2 regions of the Blautia sp. MSK17_66 genome follow, and region 1 is predicted to be linked to the other one. Evidence: predicted binding sites of a transcription regulator. Region 1 holds the regulator's gene; the other holds the start of a gene.

Region 1 (16,339 bases):
AGAGTGATAAAATAAAACCATTATGTAGAAAGAGGGAGTCGATATGCAGTTTTCCAAAAGATTAGACAGATTTGGAGAGGAAATCTTTGCGGCCCTGAACAACAGACGGATGGAGCTGGAGCAGCAGGGTATGAAAATTTATAATATGAGTGTGGGAACACCGGATTTTAAGACGCCGGAACACATCAAGAAGGCCCTGGCAGAAGCTGCCATGGATGATAACAACTGGAAATACAGCCTCAGAGACCTTCCGGAGCTTCTGGAAGCAGTCTGTGAGTATTATAAGAAACGATTTGATGTTGAGCTGACACCGGATATGGTCATGACCGTTTACGGAAGCCAGGAAGGCATGGGACATCTGGGAATGGCACTCTGTGATGAAGGGGATGTCGTTCTTCTTCCGGATCCGTGTTATCCGGTATTTGCAGCGGGAAGCCTGATGGCAGGAGCAATACCATACTATTATCCACTGGTGGCAGAGCATGATTTTCTTCCATATGTAAAGGATATCCCGGAAGAAGTTGCAAAAAAGGCCAAATATATGGTAGTTTCTCTTCCGTCCAACCCGGTAGGAAGTATCGCCACGCCGGGACTTTATGAAGAAATCGTGGCATTTGCCAGAAAGTATGACATTCTGATCATCCATGACAATGCCTACAGCGATATTATCTTTGATGGGGCGCATGGGGGAAGTTTTCTGGCAACAGAAGGTGCGAAGGAAATCGGAGTGGAGTTCTTCAGTCTTTCCAAGTCCTTCAATGTGACCGGAGCAAGGATCAGTTTTTTGGTGGGCCGTCCGGATGTGATTGCCGCACTTCGTAAACTTAGAAGCCAGATTGATTTTGGAATGTTCCTTCCTATTCAGAAAGCCGCGATCGCTGCACTGAAAGGACCGCTCGAGAGCGTCAGGGAGCAGTGCCAGATGTATCAGGAGAGAAGAGATGCCCTCTGCAATGGACTCAGAGAGATCGGATGGGAACTCCCGAATGGCAAGGGAACGATGTTTGTCTGGGCCAAAATCCCGAAAGGACGGACGGACAGTATGGCGTTCTGCATGGAACTGATGGAAAAAGCCGGTGTGATCGTGACACCGGGAGCAAGTTTTGGACCTCATGGAGAGGGCTATGTACGTTTCGCTCTGGTGCTTCCGCCGGAGAAGATCAGAGAAGTGGTAGAGTCCATCCGCAGAAGCGGCCTGTAATTGTACAGAACAGAACAAAAATTAAAAATCACAGGAAAGATATCAGATGGGGAAGGTCGAGAAATGTCAGATTTCCTTAATCTGTGTCTGAACTGTGATTTTTGTGTTTTTTTCAAAAAATTCGTAATTATCTGTTGACAAATAATTACGACAGTGCTATCTTAACACTATAGATGTTAGCACTCCTTAATGATGAGTGCTAACAGACTAAACGGAAAGGAGCTGGGAACATGGATGAACAACTGACAGATCGTAAGAAACGAATTCTCAAGGCGATCATCAGAACATACATGGAGACAGGCGAACCGGTAGGATCCAGGACGATTTCCAAGGATAAGGATCTGAATGTCAGCTCAGCAACAATCCGGAATGAGATGTCTGATCTGACAGAGATGGGATATATTGTTCAGCCACATACATCGGCAGGAAGAATACCTTCCGATAAGGGCTACAGGCTTTATGTGGATGAGCTGATGCGCGAGAAGGAGGATGAGATCGAGGAACTCCGTAATCTGATGATTGAGAAGACTGACAAGATGGATAAGGTGCTTAAGAAAGTAGCACGTGTTCTTGCTTCCAACACCAATTACGCGACGATGATTTCCGTTCCTCAGTACAGCGGAAGCAAGCTGAAATTTATTCAGTTATCCCGTGTCAATGAATTGCAGCTGGTAGCAGTTGTTGTATGCGAAGGCAATGTCATCCGAAATCAGATCATCGATCTGGATGAAGAGATGGACGATGAGACGATCCTGAAGCTGAACCTGCTTCTGAATACCAATCTGAACGGACTGCCGATCCAGGATATCAACCTTGGCATGATCGCCAGATTGAAAGAACAGGCAGGCATTCACAGCGGACTGGTGGCAAGAGTGCTGGATGCAGTTGCAGCTACGATTCATGTTGATGAAGACGATATGGAAATCTATACGTCAGGAGCCACGAACTTCTTTAAGTATCCGGAGTTATCCGATACGACGAAGGCGACCGGCCTGATCTCCACATTTGAAGAGAAACAACAGCTGGTGGATCTAGTCAAGGAGCGTATGGCAGATGACAGTACCGGAGTTCAGGTGTATATCGGAGATGAACTTCCGATCTCGACTATGAAGGACTGCAGTGTTGTGACTGCAACCTATGAGCTGGGCGAAGGAATGCATGGAACGATCGGTATTGTAGGTCCGAAACGAATGGATTATGAGAATGTGGTAAACAGTCTGAAGACCCTCAAGGTAGAACTTGATCAGGTTTTCACCAAAAATAAAAGCAATGAAGACGGCTAGAAGCCAGAGCAGAAAGGCGGTAAAAAAAAGTGTCAGAAGTAAATAAAAATGCGGCAAATGAGCAGGAAGAAACAGAGAAGGATATTCCGGAAACAGAAACTGTGAACGAGCCGACAGAAGAATCGCCGGAAGCAACGGCAGGACAGGACGCACAGGCGGAGGAAACTGCCCAGGCAGATGACGATAAAGAAACAAAATCCAAAACATCTTTCTTCGGCAAGAAGAAAAAGGACAATAAATTAGAGCAGCAGGTTGAAGAACTGACAGACAGACTGAAGCGAAGCATGGCTGAGTTTGACAACTTCCGTAAACGTACAGAGAAGGAGAAATCCAGTATGTATGTGATCGGTGCGAAGGACATCATCGAGAAGATGCTTCCGGTTGTGGATAACTTCGAAAGAGGTCTTGCACAGGCTCCGGAAGGTGATCCGTTTGCAGATGGCATGCAGAAGATCTACAAACAGCTTATCACTACGATGGAAGGCATGGGAGTAGAACCGATCGAAGCTGTCGGCAAGGAATTCAACCCGGATTTCCATAATGCAGTGATGCATGTGGAGGATGAATCTGTTGGCGAGAACATCATTGTAGAGGAACTCCAGAAGGGTTACACCTACAAGGGATTCGTAGTTCGCCACAGCATGGTCAAAGTCGCAAACTGATCGTGCCCAAAGAAAAAGGAAGCGGCTGCGAAGCAGACATTTACTTTTTCTGGCACGATCCTGACAGAATCGTAAGTGCGCAGCACGAAAGATGCGTTGAGCATCTTGATTCTGGAAGGAAAAATTGAAATATTTAATAGTCTTAAATCTTAGAATAAATTCAGGAGGAATATTATCATGGGAAAAATCATTGGTATTGACTTAGGTACAACAAACAGTTGTGTAGCCGTAATGGAAGGTGGACAGCCGACCGTTATCGCTAATACAGAAGGCGCAAGAACTACACCGTCTGTAGTTGCTTTCACAAAAACAGGAGAACGTCTCGTTGGTGAGCCTGCAAAACGTCAGGCAGTAACAAACGCAGACAGAACAATTTCCTCCATCAAGAGAGAGATGGGTACAGATTATCGTGTAACAATCGATGATAAGAAATACTCTCCGCAGGAAATCTCCGCAATGATTCTTCAGAAACTGAAAAAAGACGCAGAAGGATATCTTGGAGAGAGCGTAACAGAGGCTGTTATCACAGTTCCGGCTTACTTCAACGATGCTCAGCGTCAGGCAACCAAGGATGCCGGTAAGATCGCAGGTCTTGATGTAAAACGTATCATTAACGAGCCTACAGCAGCAGCTCTTGCTTATGGTCTTGACAACGAGAAAGAGCAGAAGATCATGGTTTACGACTTAGGTGGTGGTACCTTCGACGTATCTGTTATCGAGATCGGTGATGGAGTTATCGAGGTTCTTTCCACAGCAGGTAACAACCGTCTTGGTGGTGATGACTTTGACCAGAAGGTTACAGATTGGATGATCGAAGAATTCAAGAAAGCTGAGGGCGTAGACTTAAGCGCAGACAAGATGGCTCTTCAGAGACTGAAAGAAGCAGCAGAGAAAGCCAAAAAAGAACTTTCTTCCGCAACAACAACAAACATCAACCTTCCGTTCATCACTGCAACAGCAGAGGGACCGAAGCATTTCGATATGAACCTTACAAGAGCTAAATTTGATGAGCTGACACATGACCTGGTAGAAAAAACAGCTGAGCCGGTTCGCCGTGCACTGTCTGACGCAGGTATCACAGCTTCCGAACTTGGCCAGGTACTTCTGGTAGGTGGATCCACACGTATCCCAGCTGTACAGGATAAGGTAAAACAGCTGACAGGCAAAGAGCCAAGCAAATCTCTGAACCCGGATGAATGTGTTGCACTTGGTGCTTCCGTACAGGGTGGTAAACTTGCAGGTGATGCAGGTGCCGGTGATATCCTTCTTCTGGATGTTACTCCGCTGTCACTGTCCATCGAGACAATGGGTGGTATCGCAACTCGTCTGATCGAGAGAAATACAACAATCCCGACCAAGAAGAGCCAGATCTTCTCTACAGCAGCAGATAACCAGACAGCAGTAGATATCAACGTAGTACAGGGTGAGCGTCAGTTCGCAAAAGACAACAAATCTCTCGGACAGTTCCGTCTGGATGGAATCCCGCCAGCACGTCGTGGTGTTCCGCAGATTGAGGTTACATTTGATATTGATGCCAACGGTATTGTAAATGTTTCTGCAAAAGACCTTGGAACAGGTAAAGAGCAGCACATCACAATCACAGCTGGTTCCAACATGTCTGACTCCGAGATCGACAAGGCAGTCAAAGAAGCTGCTGAGTTTGAAGCTCAGGATAAGAAACGTAAAGAGGGAATCGATACAAGAAACAATGCAGACTCCATGGTATTCCAGGTTGAGAATGCACTCAAAGAAGCAGGCGACAAGATCGATGCTAACGACAAAGCAGCTGTTGAGACAGACTTGAATGCACTGAAGGATCTCCTTGCTCAGACTGCAAACGCAGAACTGACAGATGCTCAGATCGCAGACATCAAAGCAGCTCAGGAAAAAATGATGGAAAGTGCTCAGAAACTTTTCGCTAAAATGTATGAGCAGACACAGCAGGCAGGCGGCCAGGCTGGCCCGAACCCGGGAGCAGGTGCAGCTCAGGGTGGAAATGAAGCAGGCTACAATGATGATGTTGTGGACGCTGACTACAAAGAGGTCTAAAAGTTACTGAGAAACAGATTAAATAATCATAAAGCCTCCGGTGCAGATGTCAGGTCTGCACGGGAGGCATCTTGGATATAAGAACTAAAGTAACTATTCAGAAGGTAGAGGATACTGAACAGTTAAGAACTAAAACTAAAGCATATAGGAAAGAGAAAAGATGGCTGATAAAAGAGATTACTATGAGGTCCTGGGTGTCAGCAAGACTGCCAGTGATTCAGAACTGAAGAGCGCGTACCGAAAATTAGCCAAAAAATATCATCCGGACGTAAACCCGGGAGATAAAGAAGCAGAGGCAAAGTTTAAAGAAGCTACAGAAGCATACAGTGTCTTAAGTGATGCAGACAAACGTAGACAGTACGATCAGTTTGGTCACGCTGCATTTGAGCAGGGTGGCGGTGGAGCCGGCGGCTACGGTGGATTTGGCGGTTTCGATGGCGCAGATATGGGAGACATTTTTGGAGATATTTTCGGAGATCTGTTCGGAGGCGGCGCAAGACGCCGTGCCAATAACGGACCAATGAAAGGTGCCAATTTACGTGCCCGTGTAAATATTACTTTTGAAGAAGCTATATTTGGCTGTGACAAAGAACTGGAGATCGTGCTGAAGGATGAATGTACTACCTGCCATGGAACAGGTGCAAAACCAGGAACACAGCCAGTTACCTGTCCGAAATGTAAAGGTGAAGGTCAGATTGTCTATACACAGCAGTCCATGTTTGGTATGGTCCGTAATGTACAGACCTGTCCGGACTGTAATGGAACCGGTAAGATCATCAAGGACAAATGCAGTGCCTGCCGTGGAACAGGATATACTTCTGCGCGCAAGAAGATTCAGGTTTCTATCCCAGCCGGTATCGACAATGGACAGAGCATACGCATCCGTGAGAAGGGAGAGCCGGGTACAAACGGCGGCCCGAGAGGCGACCTTCTTGTAGAGGTAAATGTAGCCCGTCATCCGATCTTCCAGAGACAGGATATGAATATCTATTCTACCGCACCACTGACTTATGCACAGGCAGCTCTGGGCGGTGAGATCCATATCAATACTGTTGATGGTGATGTTGTGTACGAAGTGAAACCGGGAACCCAGACAGATACACGTATCCGTCTTAAGGGTAAGGGTGTTCCTTCCCTGAGAAACAAAAATATCCGTGGTGATCACTACGTTACACTGATCGTTCAGGTTCCGACCAAGCTCAACGAGGAGGCAAAAGAAGCACTTCGCAGATTTGATGAGGCCTGTGGAAATGTCACCCTCGATGAAAAAAAGGGCGGTTCTGAGAAGAACGAAAAGAAGAAAAAGAGCTTTATGGATAAACTCAAAGAGACATTTGAGGACTAAAAATAACAGAAACTTTAAGGAAAAGAGGGTTTCCCTCTTTTCTTTTTTTGTGCTTTCATGTATATTAGATAGAAGGGTTAAAAGACAAAAGCTGTTCGTGCCTGTATGGTGATTTAGAATGGGTTTTGCCAGGTTACTGTGCACAGAGTGAACAGTAAGGGTTTAAGCTATGGAACAGTTGGATAATCCGTAAATATCGTAAAGTTGTCGTATAGAATAAGACAGGAGATTTGATATATGAAGTGGAATCGTTTTACCATTAAGACAAAAACAGAGGCAGAAGATATGATCATCTGCACACTGGCAGAAATTGGCGTGGAGGGTGCTGAGATCCAGGATCACCAGCCGCTGACAGAGGAAGACAAGGCACAGATGTTTGTTGACATTATGCCGGATGGACCGGAGGATGACGGGATTGCCTATCTGAATTTTTATCTGGAGGAGGACGCAGACAAGGAGAGTATTCTTCGTGATGTGAGAAATGCACTGGAAGAGCTGCGCACTTTTATGGATATCGGAGAGGGTACCATCGAGGAATCACAGACAGAGGACAAGGACTGGATCAATAACTGGAAGGAATTTTTCCATCAGTTTTATGTAGATGATATTCTGATCGTTCCGTCCTGGGAAGAAGTCGCAGAAGAAGACAAGGACAAAATGATCCTTCACATCGATCCGGGTACAGCCTTTGGTACCGGTATGCATGAGACTACGCAGCTGGTGATCCGTCAGCTCAAGAAATATGTGACCCGCGGAGCAGAGATCCTTGATGTCGGAACCGGAAGCGGAATTCTTGGAATCACAGCCCTTAAGCTTGGTGCCGGTCATGTTGTGGGAACAGACCTGGATCCGTGTGCTGTTTCTGCTGTACAGGACAATAAAGAAGCGAACCAGATCGAGGATGACACCTTTGATATGATGATCGGTAACATCATTGATGATGTAGAAGTACAGAATGAAGTCGGATATGAGAGGTACGATATTGTAGCTGCCAACATTCTTGCAGATGTGCTTGTGCCGCTGACACCGGTGATCGTTCACCAGATGAAAAAGGGTGCATATTATATCACTTCCGGTATTCTGGATGTCAAAGAAGAGGTTGTCAGAGAGGCAGTAGAGAAGGCCGGACTTACTCTGGTGGAAGTTACAAAGCAGGGTGAGTGGGTCTGCGTAACAGCAAGAAAGGACTGATTTCATGCAGAGGTTTTTTGTAGAGCCGCATCAGATCGATGAAGAAGCCCATCAGATCCATATCACAGGAAGTGATGTAAATCATATCTCCAACGTTCTCCGCATGAAGACGGGAGAGGAACTGTGGATCAGTGACGGAAGTAAATATGAATACCGCTGTACGATCGAGAGCTTTGAGCCGGATGAGGTGCTTTTGCATATCGTTTATTCGCAGGAGCCGGAGTATGAGCTCCCATGCCGGATTTACCTGTTTCAGGGCCTGCCGAAGGCAGATAAGATGGAACTCATCATACAGAAGGCGGTTGAACTTGGTGCGTACGAAATCATTCCAGTGGAGACAAAACGATGTGTGGTAAAGCTGGATGGCAGGAAATCAGCTAAAAAGACAGCCCGCTGGCAGCAGATCTCAGAGAGTGCGGCAAAGCAGTCCAAGCGTATGCTGATCCCGAACGTGCATGAAGTACTCACCTTCAGGGAAGCTCTGAAATACGCGGAATCCATGGATGTTCGTCTGGTTCCCTATGAACTTGCCAGGGGAATGCAGGAAACCAAAGAAATTCTGGCGGGGATAGAGCCGGGACAGTCTGTCGGGATTTTTATCGGACCGGAAGGTGGATTTGAAGAAAAAGAAATAGAAGCAGCAATTGAAGGCGGAGCGAAGCCGATCACTCTGGGAAGGCGAATTCTCCGCACAGAGACAGCAGGACTTGCGATTTTGTCTGTCCTGATGTTCCAGCTTGAAAACTAAGCGAAATAAAAGAGGATATTATGGAAATTTATTTTGATAATTCTGCTACGACCAGATGCTATGATTCCGTAAAGGATATCGTAGTTAAGACCATGACAGAGGATTTCGGAAATCCTTCTGCCATGCATCTTAAGGGTGTAGATGCGGAAAAATATGTAAAAGAATCAGCAAAGACGATTGCCGGTATTCTGAAGGTGCAGGAAAAAGAAATCCTGTTTACCTCAGGCGGCACAGAATCGGATAACCTTGCACTCATCGGCGGTGCAATGGCAAATAAGAGAAACGGAAACCACATCATCATTACATCGGTAGAGCATGCGGCAGTCAGTCAGCCGGCACTGTATCTTCAGGAACAGGGCTTTGAGATCACCTATCTTCCTGTGGATGAGCAGGGAAGAGTAAAGATGGATGCGCTGGAGACTGTTTTAAGACCAGATACGATCATGGTATCCACCATGCTTGTAAATAACGAAGTCGGTGCAGTGATGCCGGTGGAAGAAATTGCAAAGATGGTTCATGCCAAAAGTCCGAAGGCACTTTATCATGTGGATGCGATCCAGGGCTTTGGTAAATACCGCATCTACCCCAAAAAGATGGGAATCGATCTTCTTGCAGTCAGCGGACATAAGATCCACGGACCAAAGGGTATCGGATTTTTGTACATCAATGAGAAAGTAAGGATCATCCCGCAGATTCTGGGCGGCGGTCAGCAGAGTGGTATGCGTTCCGGAACGGATAATGTACCGGGAATCGCCGGCCTTGGCGTGGCAGCAGGTCAGATTTATAAGAATCTGGATGAGAATGTAGAGCATATGTATCAGCTCAAGGAGCATATCGCAGAGGGACTTTCTCAGATTGAGGATATCCGTATCAATGGAATGCCTCTTCGCGAGGGGGCACCGCAGATCTTAAGCATCAGCGTCATGGGAGTTCGAAGCGAGGTTCTGCTTCACTCACTGGAGGACAAAGAAATCTATATTTCGGCAGGAAGTGCATGCTCCAGTCACAAGAGAAAGCCAAGTGCAACCTTAAGTGCAATGGGAATGTCCAAGGATCAGATCGAGAGCACTGTCCGTTTAAGCTTCTGTGAGGAAAACACGATCGAAGAAGCGGATCAGTTCCTGGAAACCATGAAAACACTGGTTCCGATGCTCAGACGATATTCAAGAAAATAATATATAGTTCAGGTGAGAAACCTGATAAAAAAACAGGAGGAGAAATACCAGTATGATATTTCATGCATTTTTGATCAAATATGCAGAGATCGCCATCAAGGGAAAAAACAGATATCTTTTTGAAGATGCCCTTGTAAAACAGATGAAACTGGCTCTGGAGCCGGTAGAGGGCGAATTTACAGTAACAAAGGAGCAGGGCCGTGTATATGTGTTCTGCCCGGAGAAATATGATTTTGATGAAGCGGTAGAGGCACTGCAGCGAGTATTCGGTATTGTGGGCATCAGCCCGGTTGTGATCTATGAGGATCAGGGATTTGAACAGATGGCACAGGATGTCGTGGCATATATGGAAGCAAGATATCCTGGATATGCAGGAAGCTTTAAGGTGTATACAAGAAGAGCAAAGAAATCCTATCCGATTACTTCCATGGAAGTCAGCGCAGGGATCGGAGAGAAAATCCTGGATGCGTTCCCGCAGGCTTCTGTAGATGTGCATCATCCGGAGATGACCTTATCCGTAGAGATTCGAGACAAGATTTATGTATATTCCGAAACTATTCCGGGTCCGGGAGGAATGCCGATCGGAACAAACGGAAAGGCCATGCTTCTTCTTTCCGGAGGTATTGACAGCCCTGTTGCCGGATATATGATCGCAAAGCGCGGTGTCAAGATAGAGGCAGTTTATTTCCATGCTCCGCCGTATACCAGTGAGCGTGCGAAACAGAAGGTTGTAGATCTTGCGAAGCTGGTAGCCCGCTACAGCGGACCGATCCGACTTCACGTAGTCAACTTTACAGATATTCAGCTTTATATCTACGATCAGTGCCCGCATGAGGAACTGACGATCATCATGCGTCGTTATATGATGCGTATCGCAGAGCATTTTGCTCGCAAGGATAAATGTCTTGGACTTATCACAGGTGAGAGTATTGGTCAGGTGGCAAGCCAGACCCTGCAGAGTCTTGCTGCGACAGACGAAGCGTGTGAACTTCCGGTATATCGTCCGGTGATCGGCTTTGATAAAGAAGAAATCGTTCAGATTTCCAGAAAGATCAATACATTTGAGACATCCATCCAGCCGTTCGAAGACTGCTGTACGATCTTTGTTGCAAAACATCCTGTAACAAAGCCGAACCTCAAGGTGATCCGCAGATCTGAGGAGAAACTGAGCGAGAAGATCGATCAGCTGATGGAAGAAGCACTGGCTACAACAGAAATCATTGAAATTCAGTAACAGATCCTGAAAAAAGGTACAAAAAAACAGCTTCATATGTGGTTGCACAATGAAGCTGTTTTAAAACTGTCTGATGTGTCCGGTCAGAAACCGGAACGATGCAGAATCACTCAATGACATATGGCGTAACAACAGCCAGGATAGAATCAAGAGTACTTCCTTCTGCGTGAATGTTCAGGTTGATCGGTTTGGAAAGATCAAGGCTGAAAATACCCATGATAGATTTGGCATCGATTACATATCTTCCGGATACCAGATCAAAATCGCAGTCGAATTTACTGATTTCGTTCACAAATGCCTTCACTTTATCGATGGAATTCAGGGAAATCTTTAATGTTTTCATGATGATTAATCCTCCTTTTATGTTCTTTCAACAGTAATCTTACCTGTACCCCCTGAAAAAGTCAAGGGAAATATAATGAAATTTCGGTTAAAAACTCTGGCAAAGTCTGAAAAAATTAAAACAATTAAAAAAATGATCGAGGTAAAATATGAGTAAAAAAGTTGCCCTTCACAATCTGGGCTGCAAAGTAAATGCATATGAAGTAGAGGCCATGCAGCAGCTTCTGGAGAAAGCAGGATATGAGATCGTTCCTTTTGAAGAAGGGGCGGATATTTATCTGATCAATACCTGTACAGTCACCAATATCGCAGACCGTAAATCCAGACAGATGCTCCATAAGGCAAAGAAAATGAATCCGAACGCCATTGTTGTGGCGACAGGATGTTATGTCCAGACAGATACACAGAAGCTGGAAGAGGACAGTGCGGTGGATCTGATCCTTGGAAACAATCAGAAAAAGCAGATCGTAGAAGCACTGGAAGAATATGAAAAAGAACACACCAAGAAAGTAAAAGTGATCGAGATCAACAAGACAAAAGAATACGAGGATCTTTCCATAGGCTATACGGCAGAACATGTACGGGCCTATATCAAGGTGCAGGACGGATGCAACCAGTTCTGTACGTATTGCATCATCCCTTATGCGAGAGGCCGTGTTCGCAGCAGAAAGATTGCTGAAGTGCTGGACGAGGTACGGGCACTTGCAGCAAGAGGCTATAAGGAAGTGGTTCTGACCGGAATTCATTTAAGCTCCTATGGTGTGGATTTTAAAGAGGAAGAAAGGGAGAGTCTTCTGTCACTGATCCAGGCCGTGCATGAGGTGGAGGGTATCCAGAGAATCCGTCTGGGTTCTTTAGAGCCGCGTATTATTACAGAGGAATTTATGGAAGGAATCTCATCACTTCCGAAGGTCTGCCCGCATTTCCATCTTTCCCTGCAGAGTGGATGCGATAAGACACTCAGAAATATGAACCGCAGATACAGTGCGGCAGAATATGCAGAGAAATGTGAGCTTATCCGTAAGTTTTATCCTTCCCCTGCCCTGACAACGGATGTGATCGTAGGGTTCCCGATGGAGACAGAAGAAGATTTTGAGGAGTCTTATGAATTTGTAAAAAATATCCACTTCTATGAGACACATATTTTTAAATATTCCAGAAGACAGGGGACAAAGGCGGCGGTTATGGAGGGACAGCTTACCGAGGCTGTCAAATCCATCCGGAGTGAAAAGATGATCGCTCTTCATGAAATTCGTGCAAAAGAATATGAGACATCCATGATTGGAAAGACGCTGGAGCTGCTTCTTGAGGAAGAAGTAGAAATTAACGGAAAGACATATTTCATGGCACACAGCAAAGAGTATGTACGTGCTGTGATCGAGAAGACGAAAGACCACAAAGTCAATGATCTTGTCAGAGCAAAAGCGGTTGATTTTGCAGATGAACATGTGCTTCTTGCAATTTGTGAAGAATTATATTAGAATAAAGAAGAAATCTTATTAAGGACGTGAGAGAAAATGACAGAAAACAATTTAGGAAATACACAATATTTCAGAACAAAACCAGAACAGGAACTGGAAGTAAAGGAAGTCCTGGACCTGGTGTACACCGCAATGGACGAGAAAGGATATAATCCGGTCAATCAGATCGTAGGTTATATTATGTCCGGAGATCCAACTTACATCACCAGCCATAAGGGTGCCAGAAGCATGATCATGAAAGTTGAGAGAGATGAACTGGTAGAGGAACTGTTAAACGAGTATATTAAGAACAAATCCTGGGAACGTTGATCATGAGGATTCTTGGACTTGATTATGGATCTAAGACAGTTGGCGTGGCAGTCAGTGACCCTTTGGGACTGACTGCCCAAAGACTGGATACGATCTGGAGAAAACAGGAAAACAAGCTGCGACAGACCCTTGCGAGTATAGAAGCTCTGACGAAGGAATATGATGTAGAGCGGATCGTGGTCGGTTATCCGAAGAATATGAACAATACTGTAGGGGAACGTGCAGAGAAAGCGCTGGAGTTTGGTGAGATGCTGAAGAGGCGTACAGGGCTTGAGGTTGTTATGTGGGACGAAAGACTGACAACCGTTGAGGCAGACCGCACCCTTATGGAGGCGGGTGTGCGCAGAGAGAACCGTAAGCAGTATCTGGATGGACTTGCAGCAGTTTTTATTTTACAGGGATATCTTGATTCTCTGACAAAATAAGGGTGATAAAATGGAAAAAATTAAATTTCAGTCTCCGGACGGAACAGTAGAAGAATTCTACATTGAAGAGCAGACTATGATAGGAGGAGTATCTTACCTTCTGGTATCGGATTCCCTGGATGAGGAAGCGGTTGCATATATCCTCAAGGATGTTTCCGAAGGTGAAGAGCCGGAGGCCTGCTATGAGATGGTAGAGGATGACGAGGAATTGCAGGCAGTTTACAAGGTTTTTGAGCAGATGCTTGATGACGTAGACCTTGAAATGTAAGCAGGCAGATCATAACTGCCGGGATAGTGAGCAGTTACGCAGAACCAAATACAGTCTGCATAGTTGGAAGGAATGCCGCCGGTATTCCTGATTAGTGTGCACAAAACGCACAGAATAATTTGGAGGTGCTTGATTGAAGAATGAACATAATATAACTGAAAATACAGCTGAAGCAAAAGAAACACAACGAAGATACAGCAGTTATGACAAAAGACCGAACGATAACAAGAGACCGTCAAACAGAAAAAACAGTTATCGTTACAATAAATCACAGAAGAATAACAGATACACTGAGCGAAGCGAAAAAGCGGACAGAAACGACAAGACAGAGAGAACAGAGCGGAACAGCAGAGCGAATTTCAAGAACGGCTCATCCAAAACACCGGCAAAAGCTGCTCTTAAAGCACCGGCGAAACCGCAGAACAAACAGCAGAATAAACCGCAGAGCAGAAGCACCGGCAAACGTGGACGTAAAGGTGCAGCCAGACTCAAGATCATTCCGCTGGGCGGACTGGAACAGATCGGAATGAACATCACAGCCTTTGAATACGGCGACAGCATTGTTGTTGTGGACTGTGGACTTTCTTTCCCAGAGGATGACATGCTGGGAATCGACCTTGTCATTCCGGATGTGACTTACCTCAAAGAAAATATTTCCAAGGTCAAAGGCTTTGTAATCACGCACGGACATGAGGATCACATCGGTGCTCTTCCTTATGTATTGAAGGAAGTCAACGTGCCGATCTATTCTACAAAGCTGACACTGGGACTTATCACAAACAAGCTTAAAGAGCATAACCTGGTGCGTTCCACCAAGTTAAAAGAAGTAAAGCATGGCCAGGTGATCAACCTTGGCGATTTTGCAGTCGAATTTATCAAGACAAACCACAGTATCCAGGATGCGTCTGCCCTGGCAATCTATTCTCCGGCGGGAATCGTAGTACACACAGGTGACTTTAAGGTGGATTATACACCGGTATTCGGAGACGCGATCGATCTGCAGCGTTTTGCCGAGATTGGAAAGAAGGGTGTCCTTGCCCTGATGTGCGACAGTACCAACGCAGAACGTCCGGGATTTACCATGTCCGAACGAACAGTCGGAAAGGTGTTTGACAGTCTGTTTAACGAGCACAGGACAACGAGGATCATTATTGCGACCTTTGCATCCAATGTAGACCGTGTACAGCAGATCATCAATACTGCATATCGTTTCGGAAGAAAGGTAGCAGTGGAGGGACGCAGTATGGTCAATATTATTTCCGTAGCGTCTGAACTGGGGTATCTGCGTATTCCGGAAAACACTCTGATCGAGATCGATCAGGTCAAGAATTATCCGGATGATAAGGTGGTTCTGATCACAACAGGAAGCCAGGGTGAGTCCATGGCGGCTCTTTCCCGTATGGCAGCCAACATCCACAAGAAGATCACGATCAAACCAAACGATACGATTATTTTCAGCTCCAACCCGATTCCGGGAAATGAGAAGGCTGTATCCAAGGTTATCAATGAACTTTCCATGAAAGGTGCGAAGGTTATCTTCCAGGATGTCCATGTATCAGGACATGCCTGCCAGGAAGAAATCAAGCTTATTTATTCACTTGTCAAACCGAGATATGCAATCCCGGTACATGGCGAGTACCGTCATCTGACAGCCCAGAAGCACGTTGCGGAGGATCTTGGAATCCCGAAGGAGAATATCTTTATCCTGGCATCCGGAAACGTTCTGGAAGTGGATGAGTACAGCGCGGAAGTGACAGGTTCCGTACAGACAGGAGCAATCCTTGTAGATGGACTGGGAGTCGGTGATGTTGGAAATATCGTACTCCGTGACCGCCAGCATCTGGCAGAGGATGGAATCATGATCGTCGTCATGACACTGGAACGCCACAGCAATGTGGTTCTTGCAGGACCGGATATCGTATCCCGGGGATTTGTCTATGTAAGAGAATCCGAGGATCTTATGGAGCACGCTAAAGAAGTTGTAGAATCCGCACTTGATTCCTGTCTGGACAGAAATATCACAGACTGGGGAAAGATCAAAAACGTAGTTAAGGATGCACTCAGCGAGTTCCTCTGGAAACGTACCAAGAGAAGCCCGATGATTCTTCCGATCATCATGGAGGCATAAAACATACAAATGGAAACAGTAAACAGGAATATTCATGCACTTCTGAATTCAATCCAGAAGTGCCAGATCTATAAAGATTTTAAGAAACAGGAAGAAGTTCTGAACAAAAATCCGGAGCTGGCAGAGAGGGTGCAGCGTTTTCGCGCTGAGAACTTCAGACTTCAGAATGAAGAAGGGCAGAAAGACGTTCTGGCAAAAGCAGAACAGTTGTCCAGAGAATCTGAAGAACTCCGCAGCTTTCCGGAGGTGAATGCCTATCTGGACGCAGAGCTTGCCCTGTGCAGGATGATGCAGAAAATATGCAGAACACTGACAGATGGTGTGGAGATGAATATTCCCCGGATCTAAGAAAGGAGAACCTATATGGGAGACACGAGGGACCGGATGGGGGCGGCCGGCGTAGCAGTGGCAGGAGGATTTTTTAAGATCGCACTGTATGTCTGCGTGGCAGTTCTGATCATCTGGATCGGTAAGGTCACATATCAGTTCGGTTATGAC
Region 2 (16,339 bases), on a different contig from region 1:
AGGCGTGCACCGCTGACGATCATCAGAATTCCCGCAGCTGCTCCGATAACAAGAGTAACAACTCCCACTGCGACACTGCATGCTCCTGTTCTTGACATCGTTTTATAGATTTTTTCGTTCAACTTCATTCCTCCTGAACATTCTTTCGCCGAAAGGTGTTTTATTTTGCACCGTACTGAGCATAATATGCATCAATTGAAGCTTTAAGCTCATCGTCAATAATGACCTTTCCCTTGTATTCCCTGTTATAAAGATGTTCAATAACCTCTTCCATCGTTACGATGGCGTTTGTTTCAAATCCGTACAGATCATGAACCTCTTCAAGGGCACATTTAACGCCGCCCTTTCCAACTTCCATACGGTCAAGAGATACCATAAGGCCGACAATCTCTACATCTGCCGCACCTCTTACCTTCGGAACTGTTTCTTCCATGGATTTACCGGAGGTTGTTACGTCTTCGATCATAACAACACGATCTCCGTCCTTTAAATTGCTTCCAAGAAAACTTCCCTTATCTGCACCGTGATCTTTTTCTTCTTTTCGGTCTGAGCAGTAACGGATTTCTTTTCCGTATAATTCACTGAATGCGATTGCTGTCACTACACTAAGCGGAATTCCCTTATATGCCGGTCCAAATAACACGTCAAAATCATCACCATATTTGTCGTGGATTGCTTTTGCGTAATATTCTCCAAGTTTCTTAAGCTGGGAACCTGTCACATATGCACCTGCATTCATAAAAAACGGAGACTTTCTTCCGCTCTTAAGTGTAAACTCTCCAAATTTCAGTACATTACTGTCTACCATAAATTCAATAAATTCCTGCTTATATGCTTCCATTTTTCATTCCTCCATATCAACTGTATTAATCTTTCGTTAGCTAACTGTTATTTTAGCATATTTTAATTCAAATAACAAACTCTCTTTCATATCAGATGCGTTTCACATATGCTCTGTTTGGTTTATAGTTTGGACGTCCGCCTCTGCCGCTGAGATCATAGCTCATACCACAATACCCGTCAATTTTGCCGGTCACCTTTGCCCAGTTTGCATCATAGACTTTTCCGTTTACCTCTGCCCAGCCATGTCCTCCTGATGAAACCGCATATGATGTATACCCTACTGCATCAGCCAGATAGGCAACTGCACAGCCAAACCCAAAACAATCGCCTCTTCTTCTGCTGAGTACCCGGCTTCCATAATATACATCCCAGTTTGAACCTCCGACAAAATCTCCGCCATCTCCGTAATTGCAGCTTACAATATATCTGAAGCAGGCTTTCAGTTTCTGTTCTCTTGTCATTCTGTTGTTCGTAACTCTGTCCACAGTCTGACTTGCCTTGACCATAAGATTCAGCTTTGCAAGCTGAGTTTTGTTATAGACTGCACTTCCGTTTTTCCTGATCCGGATTCCATTAACTTTTGAAGAAGTCACCATGTATCCTGCTCTGGTATTATACTGTCTGAAAAAATAATATTTCTTATTGATCTTTCGCCAGCCTGTACGGAGAACTCCTTTGGAATCGAAATAATATTTTTTCCCTTTTACGGTCACAATGCCCTTTGCTTTCTTGCCTTTTGCATTATAATAACTGAGATTTCCATTCTGTGCTTTCACAAAACAGTTTTTGTATTTCACAGCTGCCTCGGCATTCCTTGCCGGAAAAAGACAGATACATATTGCCAACAAAAAAAATATAACTGTTTTTTTACCTTTCATAGTCCGTGCCTCCCTTTACTATTTAATCAAATCTCACTTTTCTTAGTTACTTATACGGAGTTCTGAAATTTCTGGTTCCATAGCATCCGCTCCAGCCGGTTCGCAGCTCTCCGCTCTTAAGCACATAATAAGTATTACCCAGAACTTTTACAAAGCCATTTCTGTTTCTTTTGTATAATTTCCCATCTGCCTTAAACAGATACAATGTTCTGCCAACTTTGGAAGAGCCAATAAGTGCATACCCATTTTTGTCAAAATAATATTTCCCGCCTTTTATGGTTTTCCATGTATTTTTTATTCTTTTGTTATTCTGATAATAGCAGAACTTACCATTTCCTTCTTTGTAAAGACCATTTTTCTTTTTGGTTGTTTTTACCGTCGTTTTCTTCTCTGTCGTTGTCTTTGCTGCAGCAGAAACTCTCTGATTCATACACGGCACCTGTGCAAAAAGCACAAGCAAGGCCAGAAACACCAGAAACTGTCTCCCTGTTTTCTTCATCGCTTCCCCCCTTTCCAAATACTATGATAATATCATTGTCACATAAAACTCCTGTTTTGTCCACACAATACCGTATCTACGTCGTTCGAAGATTGTATTTCTTCATAATATAAAAATAATACGGGATCAATGGAATCAGTGCCGCGATCCATGCCATCGGATCGGCAAGACAGACACCTGCAAAGCTTGTCTTTCCGGCGACAAGCACTACGATCAATGTTCTTGCTAAAAGCTCAAAGACGCCTCCCAGCATCGGTACAAGTCCATATCCCATACCCTGCAGTGCATTTCGAAATACAAAAATCGTACTCAAAAACGGATAGGCCCAGAACACTGTACGGAAATAAGTTACGGACACATGCACAACGTCCGTCTCAGACGGATCAATAAACAGATAGGTAAAATATTTTCCTCCGAAATATACGATTACCATCTCAAGTACACTCCAGATCCAGAGCATGATACAGGAATAATTCACACCCTGTTTTACCCTGTCCATACGTCCTGCACCACGATTCTGGCCAACATAGGTCGCAATGGTTGCCCCCATAGAAACAGCCACCATGCCTATCACATTCTGAATCTTTCCTGCCGCCGAGAATCCTGCCATATAAGTGGCACCATAAATATTCACCGCACTCTGAACTATGATAGTTCCGATCGCTGTAATAGAAAACTGAAGTCCCATCGGGATTCCAAGGATCAGCAATTTACTCATGCTGCCTTTCCGAAACTCAAAATTTTTCTTTTCCAGATGGAGGATCGGATATTTTTTCTTAATATAGATCAGGCAGCATACCGCAGACACACCCTGTGCAATGACAGTCGCATATGCACATCCTTCTACTCCCATTCCCACAAAGCGGATCAGAACAATATCAAGAACAACATTGATTCCTGCCGAGATGATAAGAAAATATAACGGTGATTTGGAATCTCCCAGTGCCCGCAAAAAGGCAGCCAGCGTATTATATGCCGCTGTTACCAGAAGTCCGGCATAAATAATCCCCATATAGCCGGCCACATCCCCCATCAGATCTGCTGGAGAATTCATCAATCTCAGAATCGGGACATTGAATACCAGAAATCCAGCCGTCATTGCCGTTGCAAATCCAAACATCAGATAGATGGACATTGCCACAAAATGTCTCATATCATCGTATCTTTTCGCACCAAACATCTGTGCCACGATAATCGCAAATCCACTGCTTAATCCATTTAGCCATCCTGTCACAAAAAACATCAGCGATCCTGTACTTCCAATTGCAGCAAGTGCATCCACACCAATAAACTGTCCCGCAACAATAGAATCCACAATGTTATAAAACTGCTGAAAAATATTTCCCAGAAACATCGGAATCATAAATTGTATGATCAGTTTTACAGGACTGCCAACTGTCATATCATTTGTTCGATTTTTTTCCATTTTACTCCCCTTTCACAAAAAGCAGGAAAAAGCACTCTGCTCTTTCCTGCCATTTTGTGGTTCTAACATTTCATGCTTTTATTTTACTGCTCCGATCAGCTCATGGATATCTTCCACATGCTGTTCTCTCATAAAGTTCTCAATTCCCTCTGCAATCTCCACGGTTGCATACGGATTAAAGAAATTCGCTGTTCCTACAGATACTGCTGTCGCACCTGCCATGATAAATTCCAGTGCATCCTCTGCAGTTGCGATTCCTCCCATTCCAATGATTGGAAGGGAAACTGCCTGTGCAACCTGATAAACCATGCGGACTGCCACCGGCTTCACTGCCGGTCCTGACATTCCTCCGGTCTTATTTGCCAGAGCAAACGCTCTTCTGTAAATATCAATCTTCATTCCTGTCAGAGTATTGATCAGGGACAGAATATCTGCTCCGCCAGCCTCTGCTGCTCTCGCCATCTCTGTGATATCTGTTACATTCGGACTGAGTTTCATGATAATCGGCTGTTTTGCATATTTCTTAACTTCTTTTGTGATTGCTTCCAGTGCCTTAGGATTCTGTCCAAAGGCAATTCCACCTTCCTTCACATTCGGACAGGAAACATTGATTTCAAGAAGATCTACCGGCTCATCTGCCAGCCGCTCTACAACCTCACAGTAATCCTCTGTACTCTTTCCGCAGACATTAACAACGATTTTGGTATCATATTGTTTCAGGAACGGAATATCTCTCTTGCAAAAGAGATCAATCCCCGGATTCTGAAGTCCGATTGCATTGAGCATACCGCTCGCGGTCTCTGTAACACGCGGTGTCGGATTTCCCGGCCATGGCACATTGGCCACGCCCTTAGTTACCACTGCACCGAGACGATTCAGATCTACAAATTCACTGTACTCTGCTCCGGAGCCAAAAGTTCCGGAAGCCGTCATAACAGGATTTTTTAATTCAACTCCGGCAAGAGTCACACCTGTTTTTATCATAACTCTACCTCCGTACTCAAGAATACCGGTCCGTCTTTGCAGACACGTTTATTGTGCACCTGGGAGTGTGCATCGATTTCTTTTGATTTGCAGACGCAGGCAAGACAGGCACCAACGCCGCACGCCATACGCTCTTCCATAGAAATCCAGCAGGTAATATTTTTTTCTGCCGCATATTCCTTAAGTGCACGGAGCATCGGGGTCGGACCGCAGGCAAAGATCACATCTGCCTCCAGTGATTTCTCTTTGATCGCATTCAGAACATTTCCCTTCGTTCCTGCACTTCCATCTTCTGTTGCAACATAAACATCTGCATACTCTGCAAATTCTTCATTCAGGAAAAGCTCATCTCTGTATCCGAGAACCGCTGTTTTCTCTGCCTTAAGCTCTTTGGCAGTCTGAAGCATCGGCGGAATACCAATTCCGCCACCGATCAGAAATACCTTCTTTCCTTCGGCTTCTTCAAGCGGGAAACCATTTCCAAGAGGTCCCATTGCCTCAACGGTAATTCCCGGATGAAGTCTGGAAAATTCTTCTGTTCCTGTATTTTTGCCTGTAACTCGATATACAAGGCGGATTCTTCCATTTTCTCTGTCTATCTCACAGATGCTGATCGGACGCGGAAGCAGTTTGCTTCCGTTTCTTGTATATAAAGATAAAAACTGTCCCGGTCTGGCAGCTTCTGCCATACGATCAGCCTGAAGCCACATACTGAAGATTCCCTTACCAATCTCCTCCTGGCTCACGATCCTGAGACTTTCTTTTGTCTTTGTGCTCATCTGTTTCCCTCCAAAATCATCTTAGCGGTTATTAAGTGCACCGCTGATATCCTCGATCATTGCTTCTACTGCTTTACGTGATGCATCCGCATAGTTCAGTTCACCGAATGATGCATATGCTTCCTGCTTGTATGCTGCAATAATACCTCTGGAAGAGTTTACGATTGCGCCAAGTCCGTCTTCATTGAAGAAATGAACAAGATCTGCACCTTTACCACCCTGTGCACCATATCCCGGTACCAGGATAAAGGTTTTCGGCATCAGTTCACGAAGAACTTTGCCCATTTCCGGATAAGTAGCTCCGACAACTGCTCCAATATAGCTGTATTCCTTGCCCATGTGATCTTCGCCCCACTGTGCAACCTTCTCGCCTACCCACTCATAAAGCGGTCTGCCCTCGATCATACGATCCTGGAATTCACCACTGGAAGGATTGGATGTTTTTACAAGGATAAAAAGTCCTTTATTTTCTTCCTTGCAGACATCGATAAAAGGTTTTACACCATCAATTCCAAAATATGGATTGACTGTTGCAAAATCCTCATCAAATGCGGCATACTTCTTGGAACCCACCTGAACATGTCCAAGATGTCCGACTGCATATGCTGCTGATGTAGAACCGATATCGCCTCTCTTAATATCGCCCATTACTACAAGGTCTTTGGATTTACAGTAATCTATGGTCTTTTTGTATGCCTGAAGTCCTGGAATCCCAAACTGTTCATACATGGCGATCTGTGGTTTCACTGCCGGAATCAGATCATAAGTTGCATCAACGATGCCCTTGTTGAACTGCCAGATTGCCTCTGCTGCACCTTCCAGTGTCTCTCCAAACTCCGCAAATGCCTTTTCCTGGATATGCTTCGGAATATAGTTCAGCATAGGATCCAGTCCTACAACGATCGGTGCATTTGTTTTACGGATTTTCTCAATAAGTTTGTTAATCATAACGGCCTCCTGCTAAAATTTTTGGTAATTATTTCTCTCTGCACAATTACATTATCAATAACATCATACACGAAATATTTGATTTAATAAAGTCTTTTTTAAATAACCTTGACAATTTTATCCACGGGATATATAATTCATGGCATAGACCGATAGATTCTTAATGTAAAATCACTAGTTTTTAGAGATTATATATTATTAATATAGTCTGTAAAATCTGGTGATTTTTGTCGTCAGATGGGCTTTTAACTTTTTATTTTTTATGGAGGTAACATCATGAACAAGGGAACTGTAAAATGGTTCAACGCAGAAAAAGGCTATGGTTTCATCACAGGAGAGGATGGAGCTGACGTATTCGTACACTTCTCTGCAATCAATGGCGAAGGATTCAAATCCTTAGACGAAGGACAGGCAGTAACTTATGATTTAACAGAAGGCGCTCGCGGAATGCAGGCTGCTAACGTTACAAAATTATAATTAACATCCGATACTTCAGGTTTCATAAACCATTAAATAAAAACCCCTGGCTGAAACAGCCGGGGGTTTTTATTATTCTCACTTATTTAGCTTAGCTTATTGTGTATCGGCAGAAAGCCCGGATACATAATTATCAATCGCACTGGTATCTACAACGGTTTCCTTCACGATAGAAGCTTCCTTTGCAGTTACTTTTGCATAGGCGGAATATCCGATCCATGCAACCATGGCAACACAAATCATTACCCACGCAAGAATCTCTAATCTGTCGATCAGTTTTTCCTTTTTGGCTGTTCTGCTGCGATTATTCTTGCCAGCTTTATAACTGTCTACTTTTTTCTGACTCATCTGCGAATCTCCTTTGCTGCATATAAGCTCATACTTCTTGCATTATATCACAGAGAAGTACAAAAGTGAAGTACCTTTCTGGCCTATACCGCAACGATCACGCCACCGTCGTTTGCATACATACTGCTCACTCCGGCAGTATCAAGAACCACAATATTCTTAAGCGGCATTTTTTCCTGAAGTGCATTCTTCAGAAGTATTGCTCTCTCATGACAGTTGCAATGTGAAATTGCAAGTACTTTCTCTTCACTGTTCTGTGTCTTCTCTGCAATCTGTCCTGCCATTTTTACCAGTGCTTTGTTAATGCCACGTGCCTGATCCAGCTGGCAGATATTCCCCTCATCTGTAGAGCCCATAACCGGTTTGATCTTTAATGCACTTGCAACAAGAGCCTTCACTTTACTCAGGCGTCCGTTCTTACGAAGAGTCTCCAGATTATCAAGAACAAAAAACGTATGCTGTCCGGCAATATATTCATCAACTGTTTCGATTACTTTCTCAAAGGAATATCCCGCTTCCTCGCATTCCTGGATTTTCATTCCAATCAATGTCTGCCCTATAGATGCCGATTTCGAATTAAAAATATGGATCTTTCTGCCCGGCTTTTCTTCCTCGAGAAGATTTCTTCCCAGCACAGCACTGTTATAAGATCCACTAAGTTCTGCCGAAAGCGTTACTGCATAAATATGATCTGCGTCACAGTCAAACGCCTTCATATATCGTTCCGGAGAGGGGCATGCTGATTTCGGGCACTCCGGAGAAGCAGCCACCTTCTTCAGAAAATCAGCCTGATCAAAAGTCTCATCATCTATAATATTCTCTCCACCCACGTTCAAAGTAAGCGCTACTGATTCAAAATGTTCGTCTTTCTTCCATTCGTCTAACAATTCACCGCAACTATCTATAATAATCTTATAGCTCAATTATATCGTCCTCTTTCCCGTAATATGTAGTTTCGAATACCACATCTATATTAACATATAGACCATTGTTTGAAAAGAGTTTTTGTAAAAACTATATTCTTTTTTTCGGTTCTGTTCTATAATAGAAGAAACAGCAAATATGAAGGAGATTTTAAATGCTTGCACTCAAAATCAACACCACCAAAACTTTTATGCACAAGTTACTGATCGGAGATGCCTTTCATGTTTTTTCACTTGTCGAGGCATCTATTACAACCTTTAATCAGTTTCATATAGACGGAAAACTGCATATGGATTTTTTTGATACAGATACTGAACAGCAATTATCCGCGGACAAGATCATCTATTCTTCCTGGGGTGATGTAAAAGCATACTGCTACTCCATTATCCGCGGGAAGCTTCCTCCTCTTCAGTTTAAATTTATCATGCGCCTTTCTCCGTCTCAGATAAATATCCTGCCTGCAAATAATATTTTTTCTTTTTCCGACAGCGAACTATCAGATCTGTTTTTAAATATTCAGTTCAAAAATAATGAACTTCTTTGCACAACCGGCATTTTTTCTCAGGTCTTTACCCTTGATAAAACATCTGAAACCACATGGGATAACGCTGTATTAGATTTTTTCAGGTATCATCAGATTGATTTTACCATACTGTAATCTAAATAGGGCATCCTGTCAGAGTCTGTCGTTTCTATTTCGATCTGGGCCAGATAGTATGCCATCATATCAATAAATTCGCTGTTTGTCGGCTTATATCGCAGCGGATAACCCGCAATCTCATCCATAGCTTCTTTATTTGATTCCCAACAGACATTGATTACCGTTCTGATATCATGTTCTACATTTACTGAGGTCGACTTGAACTGTTTTGCCAGAGATGGATATATGTCTTTTGTAATTTTAATGGGATGATCCTGAATCTCCATAAACATCCTTACAGCTTCCGCGACATAATAGTATCCCTTATATTTGGAAGTTACACCTAATTGCCGTATCAATCGATATACGTTTCTCATACCTTTTCCCTCCGCTTTTCATTTTCAATATTATACGACATATTTTGCTTCTTTTCTGTTTTCCTAGCAAAATAGTCCTTCCTCGATAAAAGAATACATTTCCGGAAAAATATCTCGATTTTTCGACAAAACAATATCACCACACAGAAATAGAATAAAAATTTTTACACCATTTGTCAATCATATAAAGCAAAAAGATTCCCGAATATGGATTTTATTATTTTCCATATCCGGGAATCCTGTAAATATCCTCACTTAATCTCCGTGACGCTCTTATTTTGCAATCATCATCAGAATCTCATTGCTTCTCTTAACAAATTTTGTCATTTCATCCGGTGAAAGTTGTTTATGACTGAGCATAGCCAGATCATACAGCTGTTCACAGATCACTGCTGCATGCTCAGATTCCTGATTCTTGCCAAGGAACTGCACCAGAGGATGATTTGCATTCAGTACGAGTGTTTCCTGTCCACCAAACATAGATGGATCCATTCCATACATATTATACATTTTCATCATATCCTGCATACGACGGCTTTCCTCAGAAAGTGTCATCATTGCTGCTACGGATTCATTCTTAAGGTTCTCCACCTTAACTTCCAGTTTATCCTTGTTCAGGCTCTTACGAAACAGTTCTGTCAGGGTCTTGGCAGTCTCTTCATCTGCTGCTCCGTCACCTTTGAGTTCTTCTGTAAGATCAGCATCAATTCTCTTAAACTGAATGGTCTGATCTTTCTGCTCAAGATGTGAGATAAATGCAGTATCAATATTGTGTGACAGGATCACAGCATTCTTTCCTGCCTCCTTAAACATATTGATGTACTGGCTCTGCTGCACCGGATCTGTCACATAGAAAATAGTGGTCTTTTCCGGTTCTTTATCCTCATCAGTTTTCTCTGTCTCTGTATCTTTTGCTTCGGCAGTTTCTTCTGGCTCTTCTTTTTTATTCTGTTCAATACAGTCTTTCAGAGTCATATATTTATTGTCGAGGTCCTTGAACAGAATATAGTCATGCAGTTTTTCTGCAAACTTACCATCTTTGATGCAGCCGAATTTGATAAACGGACTGATGTCATCCCAGTATTTCTCATAGGATTCCCGGTCAGTCTTGCACATACCTGTCAGCTTGTCGGCAACTTTTTTGGAAATATACTCTGAAATTTTCTGGACAAATCCATCATTCTGCAGAGCACTTCTGGATACGTTCAGTGGAAGATCCGGGCAATCGATCACACCTTTAAGAAGGAGCAGGAATTCCGGAATTACCTCCTTGATGTTATCCGCAATAAATACCTGATTGTTATACAGCTTGATGGTTCCCTCAATGGAGTCATACTCTGTGTTGATCTTCGGGAAGTACAGGATACCTTTCAGATTAAATGGATAATCCATATTCAGATGAATCCAGAACAGAGGCTCCTTGTAATCCATAAATACTTTACGATAGAATTCCTTGTAATCCTCATCTGTGCATTCATTCGGATGTCTCATCCACAATGGATTAGGATCGCTTAAAGATACCGGACGCTTATTGATCTTAACCTTATCCTTTGCAGGAGAAACTTCTACAACTTCCTTCTCACCGTTTTCATTTTCTTTCTCTTCGGTTTTGGCTTCTTCATGAATATGCTCTACAACCACATCATCATCACGAAGTTCTGATTCATCGATCGTCTCATATTCCTGTTCTGCATTTGCCTTGGAGAGATAAATATTTACCGGCATGAAAGAACAGTATTTCTCAATCACTTCGCGCATACGATATTCATTACAGAACTCCAGGCTTTCTTCATTCAGGAATAAAGTAATTTCTGTTCCTGGTACTGTTCTGTCACCATCCTGCATATCGTACTCTGTTCCGCCATCACAGGTCCAGTGTACAGCTGTTGCTCCATCCTTGTAAGAAAGTGTATCAATATGCACTTCATCTGCAACCATAAATGCAGAATAGAATCCCAGTCCAAAGTGTCCGATCATCTGATCATCTGTAGTTTTGTCCTTATATTTCTCAAGAAACTCTGTTGCACCGGAAAAAGCGATCTGTGTGATATATTCCTCCACTTCATCACCTGTCATACCGATACCATTATCAATGAATTTCAGGGTTTTGGCATCTGGATCCACCACTACCTGTACTGCTGGCTTATAATCATCCGGGAATGTATACTCTCCCATTACTTCCAGCTTCTTAAGTTTGGTGATCGCGTCGCATCCGTTGGACACCAGTTCTCTTACAAAAATATCATGGTCTGAATACAGCCACTTTTTTATTATAGGAAAAATATTTTCACTGTTGATTGACAAATTTCCATGTTTTGCTGCCATAAAAAACACGCTCCTTTGTTTCTTTTGATTTCATTTTTATATATACTAATACCATTTTTTATAAAAGTCAAGAAAAAATTAGCACTCATTTAAAATGAGTGCTAACAAATCAGTATTTATATCGTTTCTTATTTCTTTTTCTTTTTATAATAGATTATACCGCAGATTGCTCCAACTGCAATGAGTAATACAATGACAAAGGGCAGAATCACTGTAGCATCATTTGTCCGCACTGATTTTTTCTGATTTGCAGTCGGCGTTACATTTGTTCCCGGTGCAGTAACCTTTGCTTTGGTAATACTGAATGCCACCTGTTTGGTATCCTGTGCATCCGTATTTTTCCAGCTTTCTCCATTATACTGCTGCTGCTGAAAAACAACCTTCAATGTATAATCTCCGCTTTTGGCTAATCCAAAGCAGGCGGTATACGGTGCTTCGTCCCATGTATTTGTATTAATAACAGTCCAGTTCAGCGGAATATAACGGATATCCCCCTTCTTAGGTGAGCTGTTATCCATTCCTGCTCCCACTGCTGTAAAAGATATTTTGGACTGTGTTGTATAAACGCCATTATGCTCAATTCCTGTGATCTTGTTGTCATCTGCTGAAGCTTTCTTAGGTGCATAGGCTTCTACATTGACTTTGACATAAGCCGCCAGTTCCACCTTATTATCATTGTCCACTCCATCTGGAAGTGTCACTGCTCCTTTCACTGTAAAACTCTGTGCTGCTGTATCAGAAACCTTATAGGAACAGTTCTGAACATCCCAGGCAACCTTCGCCTTTGCCTTTCCTCCAGTGGTTTCAATTACTACAACGGAAGGCAGCTGCAATTTCTGTGCGTCTTTTGCTGTACCGTTTGCAATTCCACTGATATCTGATGGATTCTGGATCTTTGTAAGAGAAACTGTTCCTTTAAGTACCTGAAAATATGCATCGAAAGCAGTTTCTGTCGCCTCTGAAGAAATTTTTATCGTTTCCTGATAACTGTTCACATCAAGGCCAGATGTTGGTGTTACTGTAAATACTGCTGTTTCCCCTGGCTGGATAGTCAGTGCAGAAGAGGCTGTTACTGTAAAATATTTTGCAGTCGGCTGAATGAGCGTTTCCGTCACATTGCCATTATTCGTCACTGTGACCTGCTGTCCGCCAATTCCGTTGTACCCCTTTTTGGCACTTGCAAAATCAAGTGTATCTGTTGAAATTCCAAGACTGTGCTTTGCTGTATCAACCGTGACAGATGCTGTGAGCACAATATTCTGTCCGGAAGTGGTATCTGTGATTGTAAACGACTCTGTATAAGTACCTGCTGACAGGTTATTCTTCGGACGTACTGAGAATGCAGCTATACCGCCATTTGCAGATATCTGCTGCGATGATAAGGAAACATCAAAATATCGAATTTCCCCCTGATCACTAAAAACATCTGACAGAACTGCATCTGCATTACCTTCATTCGTCAACGTTGCGGTCTTTGCCTGCGGTGCCTCTGTATAACCCTCTACCACGCTTCCAAAATCCGCTTCAGCCATATCAGAACGAACCTTACTCTCCAGGGGTACCTGTGTTGGTTCCGGCGTCGGTGTGTCTTCCGGTATCTGTGTCGGTTCCGGCGTCGGTGTGTCTTCCGGTACCTGTGTCGGTTCCGGCGTCGGTGTATCTTCCGGTATCTGTGTCGGTTCCGGCGTTGGTGTGTTCTCCGGTGCCTGTGTCGGTGTGTTTTCTGCCCCCTCTTCTGTGATGGTCATCTGTGCTTGAAAAGAGGCTTCTGCCCCCTCCTCTGTCTGATAGGTGATTGTATCATCGTAAGTACCAGACTGTGTTCCTACTCTCGGTGCAATCCATACCTGCACACTCTGTCCGGCCTCCAATGGTTCTGTAATATCCTGTACTGCAAAATGTTCCGGACTGATTCCCACAAAATTCAGTGTTTCTGTTCCTGTGTTCTTGATCGTAATATACTGTGCCAGTTCATCCTCCTGCCCCGGAACAACATTTCCAAAGTTCAGAACATCACTGCTTCCATCTCCGACTTCTGCTTCTGCCTGATAGGCTTTCTCGTCTGTATCTTCCGGAATGGAATCTCCCTCTCCATAGGTTCCATCTTCCGTTGCTGCCGGGATTCCCTCCACAGAAGAACTTCCTGCATCACCGGAAGTCTGTTCATTATCTGCCGCATTTTCTACATCTTCTGAACTTTCGTTGCTTTCCTCTGGATAAAGTTCCTCCTGATATTCATTTAAACTTGGCTCTTCTTCTGTATTTTGTTCATACTGTTCCGGCTGTGATGTCTCTGTATCTTCCGTTGCTGCCGGAATTCCATCCACAGATTCGGATCCCGCTTCATCCTCTTCCTTTGCTTCAGGGATTTCCAGTGTTTCTTCTGATGTTTCCTCGGATGCGTTTGCATCCTGGGACTCATTCTCCCCCATATCCTCAGTATTCAATTCTGTCTTCGTCTGATTCTGTTCTGCCGCTTCTACCGTTTCTGCGACAGTTGCCGTAGTTGCCGTCAGGCTGCCACTGAATCCCTTGTCTTCCAGTCCGGTAATCGTAAGAACAATCTTTGAATCCACATCGTCTTTTACTATTGTATATGTCTTTTCTTTACCAAGCTGTTTCAGTTCCGGTTTTTCACCCTGCTGTTCTTTTTTCTCATCCTCTGGTGTCTTACGGAACCATTCATAACTGACACTGTCCTCTGTTACTCCCTCTGTTTTTATCCCCTTCAAATCAGCACTCAGTACGGTTCCTGCTGCTGCCAGACCCTGGATTTTTAACTGTCCGTCCAGTGCCTTGGATGTCTCTGCAAATACTGTCGCCGGAAGCAGCGATAATATCATAAACACAGACATAATAATCGCAAGAAATCTCCTTCTGCTCATAATCTTCCTCCTTTTGGATTATATTTTTCATCATAACTCACTCATGCCACGCACGCAATATTACTGTGTTTTTCTCTTCCTGTATCGTCATTATAGCATGATACAACAATATCATGTAATCTCTATTTTACATAAAGCACAAAAGAACTCCATTCTTTAAGGCTTTCTTTCGCCAAATGAATGGAGTTCTTTTTCTTGTCTGTTCTTTATTCTTCATGGAACTGTCTCAGAGTTTCATTCTATCCTTCTACTACAAGATATCCACCTGAAGGAAGCCTAAACACCTCACTTGCATCTTCCAGTTCCTCGTCTGTCATTCCGCTTATATCCGCCCCTGACTCATCAAAATACGCACGAACTTCCTTTAATGTTTTTAATTCCATTGCCATACAATCTTCCAGAAATTCCTCTGCCTCTTCATAAGAAGCTGCGACTTCTTCATCAAAAAGCCGTCCCTGATTTTGCAGAAATGTTTCTATGCTTTCTTTTGTATACATTCTCTCAATACCTCCTCCATATTTCCTCCTGCCCGGATCAGTTTCTCCAGGATCAGCTCTACTCGTTCTGTCTGATAGGCAGCCGCCCTCTTGACACCTGGCTTCGCATGAGCCATGGCAAAGCTGTACGGTACCGATTCCAGCATTGCTATATCATTATATTCATCACCGAATACAACACACTCTTCTGGTTTTATGCCAAAACGCTTCTGATACTCCTTAAGACCTCTTGCTTTGTTCGTCTCAAACGGAACAAAATCTACCCAGGCAAATCCCGATGTCACTACTGTACACTTATCTCCAAAGCGTTCTCGCCAGTAACGGATAGACTCTTCCTGAATTCCTTCTCTTTCATATACGGCCACTTTCATGCATGGCTCTTTGATCTCATCAAAGCTCTCGATATCTCTGCAGTTGTTTTTGACCACATTCAGCATTAAATCTCTGTAATGCGCTGTCTTTGGACGGATATAATAGAAGTCTTTCGTGGAGCAGGTGAATTCCGCTCCCTTTCTGTCATAGATTACTTCTACAAGTTCTTTTACCAGTGCCGGTGGAAAACTATCCTGGTAGAGCACCTTCTCATTCTGGACAGCCAAGCCTCCGTTTTCGCTGATAAAAGCCATCTCATCTGCCACAGGTTCAAACAAACGCTTCATATTTGCATACTGCCTTCCACTTGCTGCCACAAATAAAATACCAAGTTCTTTTAATTTCTTTATTAAAGGAAAAAGTTCCTCTGGAAGGCTCTGCGCTCCATTCAGAAGCAGTGTCCCATCCAGATCACTTGCAACCAGTTTTATCATAATTTAGTTCCTCGTATATCTTCAGTAAATTCTCAGGCTTCTCTGCCACAATCTCAGCACCGCTGCTTTCAAGTTCTTCCCTGTCTCTGAACCCCCATAATGCACCTATTGTATGCATACCAGCTGCTGTACCTGTTTCCATATCTGTTTTTGTATCTCCGATATACATGCATTCTTCCGGTAAGGCATCAAATTCTGCTGCTGCTTTAAGAGGGCCGTCCGGAGCCGGTTTCCTGCGGATCGCGTCACTCTGTCCGATCACCAGATCAAAGCATCCTGTAAACATTTTGTCAATGACTTTAACTGCTGCTATATGCGGTTTATTGGTACACACTGCCAGTTTCACACCTGCCGCTCTCAATGCATGCAGAAGTTCCATAATTCCTTCATACGGAACCACTTTATATAAGGGATCTTCATCAAACTTCTTTCTGTAAAGTTCTCTGCATTCTTCAAAACGAGTAAGCTCAGGGTCTCCGGCGTCTCTGAGACATCGGCGCACAAGCATATCCGCCCCTTCGCCACTGTAATATTTAAAGTTTTCTGTCGGCTGTTCTTTAAGTCCCATATCTCTCAGGATCTCATTTGCAACATATGCCATAGAGTCCAGTGTATTGGCAAGAGTGCCGTCCAGATCAAAAATACATGCCTTTATCATGATTCTATCCTCGTAATTCTATTCCATGTTCTTTTGCTTCGTAAA

What was found. Region 1 encodes HrcA, which represses chaperone genes, less so after heat shock. Its sites were predicted from a motif close to TGTTAGCACTCNNNNNNNNNGAGTGCTAACA; they were not measured.
Region 2: htpG (molecular chaperone HtpG) is a predicted target of HrcA. The motif match lies at 11,525-11,555, and genes of this name have one in related genera.

What each region holds. Positions count from the first base shown of each region.
Region 1 covers NZ_JAJBNQ010000013.1:30,581-46,919, forward strand. The annotation lists gene LIR34_RS08330 (pyridoxal phosphate-dependent aminotransferase) at 44-1,201, shown strand; gene hrcA (heat-inducible transcriptional repressor HrcA) at 1,432-2,484, shown strand; gene grpE (nucleotide exchange factor GrpE) at 2,514-3,146, shown strand; gene dnaK (molecular chaperone DnaK) at 3,324-5,195, shown strand; gene dnaJ (molecular chaperone DnaJ) at 5,356-6,540, shown strand; gene prmA (50S ribosomal protein L11 methyltransferase) at 6,778-7,731, shown strand; gene LIR34_RS08360 (16S rRNA (uracil(1498)-N(3))-methyltransferase) at 7,736-8,479, shown strand; gene LIR34_RS08365 (cysteine desulfurase family protein) at 8,500-9,654, shown strand; gene thiI (tRNA uracil 4-sulfurtransferase ThiI) at 9,707-10,888, shown strand; gene LIR34_RS08375 (HPr family phosphocarrier protein) at 10,995-11,231, opposite strand; gene mtaB (tRNA (N(6)-L-threonylcarbamoyladenosine(37)-C(2))-methylthiotransferase MtaB) at 11,380-12,711, shown strand; gene LIR34_RS08385 (IreB family regulatory phosphoprotein) at 12,748-13,020, shown strand; gene ruvX (Holliday junction resolvase RuvX) at 13,023-13,445, shown strand; gene LIR34_RS08395 (DUF1292 domain-containing protein) at 13,456-13,713, shown strand; gene LIR34_RS08400 (RNase J family beta-CASP ribonuclease) at 14,207-15,841, shown strand; gene LIR34_RS08405 (YlbF family regulator) at 15,851-16,189, shown strand; gene LIR34_RS08410 (endolytic transglycosylase MltG) at 16,205-16,339, shown strand, end outside.
Region 2 covers NZ_JAJBNQ010000007.1:13,925-30,263, forward strand. The annotation lists gene LIR34_RS04975 (hypothetical protein) at 1-122, opposite strand, end outside; gene pyrE (orotate phosphoribosyltransferase) at 161-841, opposite strand; gene LIR34_RS04985 (hypothetical protein) at 933-1,721, opposite strand; gene LIR34_RS04990 (hypothetical protein) at 1,768-2,220, opposite strand; gene LIR34_RS04995 (MATE family efflux transporter) at 2,297-3,646, opposite strand; gene LIR34_RS05000 (dihydroorotate dehydrogenase) at 3,725-4,630, opposite strand; gene LIR34_RS05005 (dihydroorotate dehydrogenase electron transfer subunit) at 4,627-5,409, opposite strand; gene pyrF (orotidine-5'-phosphate decarboxylase) at 5,431-6,357, opposite strand; gene LIR34_RS05015 (cold-shock protein) at 6,634-6,834, shown strand; gene LIR34_RS05020 (hypothetical protein) at 6,931-7,182, opposite strand; gene LIR34_RS05025 (DegV family protein) at 7,266-8,105, opposite strand; gene LIR34_RS05030 (DUF5721 family protein) at 8,261-8,764, shown strand; gene LIR34_RS05035 (sporulation initiation factor Spo0A C-terminal domain-containing protein) at 8,740-9,123, opposite strand; gene htpG (molecular chaperone HtpG) at 9,397-11,448, opposite strand; gene LIR34_RS05045 (hypothetical protein) at 11,577-14,333, opposite strand; gene LIR34_RS05050 (glyoxalase) at 14,573-14,830, opposite strand; gene LIR34_RS05055 (HAD family hydrolase) at 14,809-15,636, opposite strand; gene LIR34_RS05060 (HAD family hydrolase) at 15,614-16,294, opposite strand; gene LIR34_RS05065 (Maf family protein) at 16,299-16,339, opposite strand, start outside.